Regions from separate parts of the Paenarthrobacter sp. NPDC056912 genome, predicted to be linked through region 1. Evidence: riboswitches for the same ligand, from Rfam matches in the RefSeq annotation. Region 1 holds a riboswitch; each other region holds the start of a gene.
What was found. A riboswitch is a leader RNA that binds a small molecule or an ion and turns the genes downstream of it on or off. The one in region 1 is predicted to bind glycine.
Positions count from the first base shown of each region.

Region 2: another riboswitch for glycine. It lies ahead of cycA (D-serine/D-alanine/glycine transporter); the one in region 1 lies ahead of gcvP (aminomethyl-transferring glycine dehydrogenase).
Region 3: another riboswitch for glycine. It lies ahead of gcvP (aminomethyl-transferring glycine dehydrogenase); the one in region 1 lies ahead of gcvP (aminomethyl-transferring glycine dehydrogenase).

Region 1 covers NZ_JBHUCD010000016.1:4,642-6,903, reverse strand. The annotation lists gene ACFRJ9_RS16850 (MFS transporter) at 1-496, opposite strand, end outside; gene ACFRJ9_RS16845 (TetR/AcrR family transcriptional regulator) at 569-1,108, shown strand; glycine riboswitch at 1,201-1,298, shown strand; gene gcvP (aminomethyl-transferring glycine dehydrogenase) at 1,462-2,262, shown strand, end outside.
Region 2 covers NZ_JBHUCD010000001.1:359,343-361,604, forward strand. The annotation lists gene ACFRJ9_RS01675 (FAD/NAD(P)-binding protein) at 1-1,074, shown strand, start outside; glycine riboswitch at 1,149-1,247, shown strand; gene cycA (D-serine/D-alanine/glycine transporter) at 1,392-2,262, shown strand, end outside.
Region 3 covers NZ_JBHUCD010000019.1:107,351-109,612, forward strand. The annotation lists gene ACFRJ9_RS19095 (PucR family transcriptional regulator) at 1-740, shown strand, start outside; glycine riboswitch at 828-926, shown strand; gene gcvP (aminomethyl-transferring glycine dehydrogenase) at 1,076-2,262, shown strand, end outside.

The DNA.
Region 1 (2,262 bases):
CGGCGCCGCCGGAGAAGCCTGCCGCCCACACTGCGATGGCGAGCCGCCGGCGGTTCGGGTCCGTAAAGATGTTCCGGATCAGGGACAACGTTGAAGGCATCAGCATGGCGCCGAAGACGCCAAGGGCGGCGCGGCCGGCAATGAGCCATTCCGCTGAGGGGGCGAATGCCGTAGCAGCCGAAACCGCCGCGAAGCCCGTGCTGCCGATCAGGAGCAGCCGCCGTCGTCCGATCCTGTCGCCCAAGTTGCCCATGGACACAAGGAGGGCGGCCAGCACCAGCGGGTAGGCGTCAACGATCCATAGGAGCTGTACGCCGCCCACATCCAGGGAGCGGGCGATTTCCGGCAGGGCGAAGGTGAGCGCGGTGTTGTCGACGGCCACGAGCAGCACCGGGAACATCAGCAGTGCCAGGGCCGTCCAGTCGCGCCACGGTGCTGTTGTGCCCTTGATGGGCTGAGCGGAACGGGGTGCTTGGGTTGAGGACGGCGAGAACATGACTCTTACTGTACCGTCCAGACGGTACAGTTTCAAATGGAACCCCCCAAGCCTTTAGGGAATGATGTACACATGCCACGAAAACCAGTCGCCCGGGATGCCGTCCTGGATGCTTATGAAGCACTCCTCATCGAGGTGGGGGAGCGTGCTGCCACGCTCGACGCCGTCGCCAAGCGGGCAGGGGTATCCAAAGGCGGGCTGCTCTATCACTTCCCCAACAAGGAATCGCTGATCAGTGCCTTGCTGGAGCGCCTGGACCAATTGGCGCAGGAAGACATCGAACAGATGAAGGCCGCGCCGGACGGGTCCGCTGCGTATTTCATCCGGTCCTCGCTATGGGCCGGCACACCCATGGACCGTGCGTTCGTGGCCGCCACCCGCTTGGCCGAGGTAGCCCACGAAGAGACCCGACGCAGGTTCGCCGGCATCCAGAAGCAGTGGTTGGACGTGCTGGCCGAGGACGTCGGACCGGAGGTAGCCAAGGCCGTCAGTTACATGGGCGACGGCCTGTACTTCAATGCGATGTTCGAAGGTGGCCAGGAAGACGGCAAAGCGGGGCGGGAGGCCGACGTCGAGATCCTGCTGGGAGTCTTGGACCGCCTGCGGAAGTAGCGAGCCATCCATTTGCGGCGCCGCCCGCCGCGTAGGACAATTAACCCTTGTGGCGTGCCGTCAGTGGCGCCGCGCATAACTGAACATGCCTTTGATCTGCGGCGGGAGAGTCCTGCAGGCTAGTGATGCAGGCGCCGTAGGAGCAAACCCTCCCCAGGAATCTCTCAGGCCCATGCACCGCCGCGGCGAGGCAACTCTGGAAAGTAGCAAGTGCCCTAGGGCGCTGTGCTCACCGACGGTGCAAGCGATAGTTGTCCAACAACGCGCGGAAACTCTCAGGTCCAATACAGAGCGGGGAGGAACCCGAGCCACTGTGGCGTACCCAAACGCCGCCCAAGTATTGGAGTTCCTTCGTGACGGTTAGTTCTGCCTCCACCACCTTCGTCGATCGGCATATCGGCGCCCGCCGCCAGGCCGACATTGAGACCATGCTCAAGTCCGTCGGCTACGACACCGTTGACTCGCTGGTCGACACCGCCGTTCCGAACGACATCCGCCAGGACGTCGCCCTCACCTTGCAGGACGCGCTGAGCGAAGTTGAGGTCCTGGCCGAGCTGCGCAAGCTCGCATCCAAGAACAAGACGGCTGTTCAGATGATCGGCCAGGGCTACTACGACACCGTCACGCCCCCCGTGATCCGCCGGAACATCCTTGAATCCCCGGCCTGGTACACCGCCTACACCCCCTACCAGCCGGAAATCTCGCAGGGCCGCCTTGAAGCACTGCTGAACTTCCAGACCATGGTGCAGGACCTCGTTGGCCTGCCGATCGCCAACGCCTCACTCCTGGACGAAGCAACGGCTGTGGCCGAGGCCGTCCTCATGATGCGCCGCGCCAACAAGAACAAGGCTGCCCAGGACGGCAAGACTGTCCTCGACGCCGACTGCCTCCCGCAGACCATCGCCATCGTCAAGGGCCGCGCCGAAGCACTCGGCTTTGAGGTTGAGGTCGCCGACCTTTCCCTCGGCCTCCCGGAAGGTGCCATCAACGGCGTCGTCCTCCAGCAGCCCGGCGTTTCGGGCCGCGTGTTCGACCACTCCGCCGTCATTGCCGAAGCCAAGGAACGCGGCGCACTGGTCACCGTCGCTGCCGACCTTCTCTCTCTGACGCTCATCACCCCTCCGGGTGAGCAGGGCGCCGACATCGCTGTTGGT
Region 2 (2,262 bases), on a different contig from region 1:
GGGCTCAGCGGGTACTACCCGCGCAGCATCACCATGCGGTACCTGACCGAAGACGCCGTGGACCGGTTCCGCGCGGCCGGAATCCAGCCCGGCTTCGATCACGACCTCTGGCCGCTGCTGCACCGTGATGCGCTGTGGGCCTACTACTCAACGCTTGGGTCCTTTCAACCCGCGGCTATCAAGGACCCTCAGCAATTCCTGGCAGACCTGGAAGATGCCCTGCAGCCGCATGCACACACCACGGCGAACTGGGAAAGCGATGTGGCCGACCTTGTGGAAAAGCACGTGGTTGCCTCGCGCCGACTGAACCTTCGTGGACTCGCGGCGCCGCTGGCCGGGAGATCTTTCGTGTCACGGCGGGATCTGGACACTGCGATCACGGCCTACCTCGATGATGACGCCCGGAGATCTGCCCTGGGCGAGTCGGACCCTGTGAAGATGGCGATCGGCGCCCTCCACACCGGCCGGGCGATCCTCAAGTCCGTGGTGGCTGACGGCGGAATCACGGACGAATCATGGCTGGCGGGACTGCGCGGATGGTTCGAGTCGTTCGTGGAAGGGCTGGCCAGTGGGGCGCCAGCGCTCCGCTCCGAGCAGTTGGCCGCCTTGGCGCGTGCCGGCGTCGTAAGTTTTATTGGACCGGACCCCAAGTTCAGCGTGGACCATGGCGCAAAGGTGTTCCGCGCGGCTTCTCCGTGGGTACACGATGTACCGGTGGAGGCGCGGACACTGATTGAGGCGATGTCGCCCGCGAACAGGGTGGGCATCAACGTGTCGCCGCTGCTGGAACAGCTCATGGCCGACGGTCTGGTGCGCACCAAGATCATGATGGGCGTGGAGGGGACGCCCATGCAGACCACCGGCCTGGACGTGGAACCACATCCTTACCGGCCGTTGGCAGCAAACGGATCCGTCACTAAGGACCTGTACGTCCTGGGCCTCCAGTTGTCTGCGTCCCAGTGGGGGACAGCCATCGCCGCAGAGGCGCGCCCGCTCACCGGACCGGCGTATGCCAGCGGGCAGCGGACCCTCCGCGATGCCGACGAGATAGCCCGTAGCATTCTGGGCCGCTAACGACGCGGGGTTGCGGCTGCCTCCAGCCTTCGTTACTGTGTGAGCTGCATCACCCAATTGGGTGTGCGCGCTTTTGATCCGCGGCGGGAGAGTCCTGCCGGTACATCCCGTCAGGCGCCGTAGGAGCAAACCCTCCCCAGGAATCTCTCAGGCCCATGTACCGCCGCGGCGAGGCAACTCTGGAAAGCAGTCCGGCATACGGGCTCACCGAAGGTGCAAGCAGGCCCATGCCTGCGGAAACTCTCAGGTCCACGTACAGAGCGGGGAGGAACCCGAATCAACGTGGCACCCCGTGCCGCCTGAACGATGGAGTTCCTTTGACGATTCAGCGCCCGCCTTCCAGCGATTCACCCCATCTTGAGCGCCAGCTCAGCAACCGCCACATCCAGCTCATCGCCATCGGCGGAGCGATTGGAACGGGCCTGTTCATGGGCTCGGGCAAGACCATCTCGGCCGCCGGCCCATCCGTCATTTTCGTCTACATGATCATCGGCTTCATGCTGTTCTTCGTCATGCGCGCCATGGGCGAACTGCTTTTGAGCAACCTGAACTACAAGTCCTTCAGCGACTTCGCCGCCGACCTGCTGGGTCCTTGGGCGGGGTTCTTCACCGGCTGGACCTACTGGTTCTGCTGGGTCATCACGGGCATCGCGGATGTGATCGCGATCGCCGGGTACTCCCAGGAACTCTGGCCGTCGCTTCCATTGTGGGTGCCAGGCTTGATCACCATCGGCATCCTCCTGCTCCTGAACCTGGCCACCGTGAAGGCCTTTGGCGAGACCGAGTTCTGGTTTGCCCTCATCAAGATCGTTGCCATTGCGGCCCTCATCATCGTTGGCTTGTTCATGATCTTCAGCGGCTTCCAGTCCGACGCCGGACCGGCCAGCTTCACCAACCTGTGGAGCCACGGCGGCTTCTTCCCGAACGAGTTCATGGGCTTCGTAGCGGGCTTCCAGATCGCCGTCTTTGCGTTCGTGGGCATCGAACTCGTGGGAACCACCGCTGCCGAGGCCAAGGATCCCGAGAAGAACCTGCCCAAGGCCATCAACTCCATCCCCATCCGCGTCCTGCTGTTCTACGTGGGCGCCCTCATTATCCTGATGTCCGTCACCCCGTGGACGCAGTTCGCCGCCGGACACAGCCCGTTCATCGCCATGTTCTCCCTGGCCGGCCTCGGCGCCGCAGCCA
Region 3 (2,262 bases), on a different contig from region 1:
TGCTGGGACTGCAGCTTTCGCGCATTGTCCTCTCGCTGGAAGGGCGGCACCGCTTGGCGGGAGAGTTCCTGCTGCAAGCCTTCGACGGCCGATTGGGGACGGCGGATATTGAGAGCCGCCTGGCCGCTTTCGATGTTCCTGCGCAGGATTTTCTGGTCGCCTCGATCGCAGCGGACGACGGCGACAGGCTGGCCAACGTGCACGTCGAGCTTTGGCGCCACGGAGTTTCGGCGGCCTCGTTGAGGCGCAACAACAGGCTTCACGTGGTGGTTGCCGGGGACGTTGCTGACGAGGTGTTGAGCCATTGCGCCGGCCCGACCGCCACGATCGGCATCAGTGCTCCAGCCGCTGTTGCCGGACTCCAGCGTGCGCTGCAGGAGTCACTGTGGGCCCTCGGCTCGGCCCGGGCGAACAAGCTGGGCTTGGCCCGCTATGCGCAAGGGCCGTCGTGGCTTGGCCTGACGGGCTTTGAGGAGGGAACGGCGCTGGTTCGGCGCCTCCTGGGCCCGGTTTTTGACTACGAACAGCGTCAGGACGGCGATCTCATTGTCACGTTGAGGACGTATTTGGACTCGCAACGTTCGTGGCAGAAGACCGCCGCGGCCCTGTTCGCGCACCGGCAAACCATCATCTACCGGATGCGGAAAATCGGTGAGCTGACGGGGTTGGACATGGGTGAAACGTCCACGGTGGCGCAACTCTGGTTCGCCCTGCAGATCCATGAAGCGATGAAGGACTGACGGCGCACTCCCGAATCTTCGCCTTGCGCAAGATCAAAAGTACCCGCTATGGTGTGAAGCGTGTCACTGAAGGTGATGCAACGCTTTTGATCTGCGGCGGGAGAGTCCTGCCGGTACATCCAGTCAGGCGCCGTAGGAGCAAATCCTCCCCAGGAATCTCTCAGGCCCATGTACCGCCGCGGTTAGGCAACTCTGGAAAGTAGTCCGGGCAACCGGACTCACCGACGGTGCAAGCAGGCTATCAATCCTGCGGAATCTCTCAGGTCCAATACAGAGCGGGGAGGAACCCCACATCATCGTGGCGCTCATTGGGCGCCTGAATCATGGAGTTCCTCTTGACTGTTAAATCAACCCCCACCGCCTTCGCGGACCGGCACATCGGCGCCCGTCGCCAGGCCGACGTTGACACCATGCTCAAGGCCATCGGCTACGACTCTGTCGACGGCCTGGTAGACGTCGCGGTCCCCGATTCCATCCGTCAGGACACTGCCCTGAAGCTGCAGGAAGCCCTTACCGAAGTTCAGGTGCTGGCCGAACTGCGGAAGCTCGCGTCGAAGAACAAGACGGCCGTGCAAATGATCGGCCAGGGCTACTACGACACCGTCACGCCCCCGGTCATCCGCCGCAACATCCTCGAAGCTCCGGCCTGGTACACGGCCTACACGCCGTACCAGCCCGAAATCTCCCAGGGTCGCCTCGAAGCGCTCCTCAACTTCCAGACCATGGTCCAGGACCTCACCGGACTGCCCGTGGCGAACGCTTCCCTGCTGGACGAAGCCACCGCCGTGGCCGAAGCCGTGCTGCTCATGCGCCGCGCCAACAAGAACAAGACTGCCAAGGATGGCAAGACCGTCCTGGACGTAGACCTCCTGCCGCAGACCATCGCCATTGTGCAGGGTCGCGCCGAGGCGCTGGGCTTCGAGGTCGAGATCGCCGACCTGTCGGCCGGTCTCCCGGACGGCGACATCAACGGCGTCGTCCTGCAGCAGCCCGGCGTTTCCGGCCGCGTCTTCGACCACACCGCAGTGATTGCTGACGCCAAGGAACGCGGCGCGCTGGTCACCGTCGCTGCGGACCTGCTGGCACTCACCCTCATCACGCCTCCGGGCGAACAAGGTGCGGACATCGCCGTCGGAACCGCGCAGCGCCTCGGCGTGCCGCTGTTCTTCGGCGGACCGCACGCGGCCTACATGGCTGTCCGCGAAGGCATGGAGCGCACGCTTCCGGGCCGCATCGTCGGCGTCTCCAAGGACAACGCGGGCGTTCCGGCGTACCGCCTTGCCCTGCAGACCCGCGAGCAGCACATCCGCCGCGAGAAGGCCACGTCCAACATCTGCACGGCACAGGCGTTGCTGGCCATCGTCTCCTCGATGTACGCCGTCTATCACGGCCCCGAGGGCTTGAAGGCGATCGCCGAAACCGTCCACGGCCACACCCGCACCCTCGCCACAGCCTTGAAGAAGGCCGGCCGCGAACTCGTCGCTGATTCCTTCTTCGACACCCTCACCGTCCGCGTCCCGGG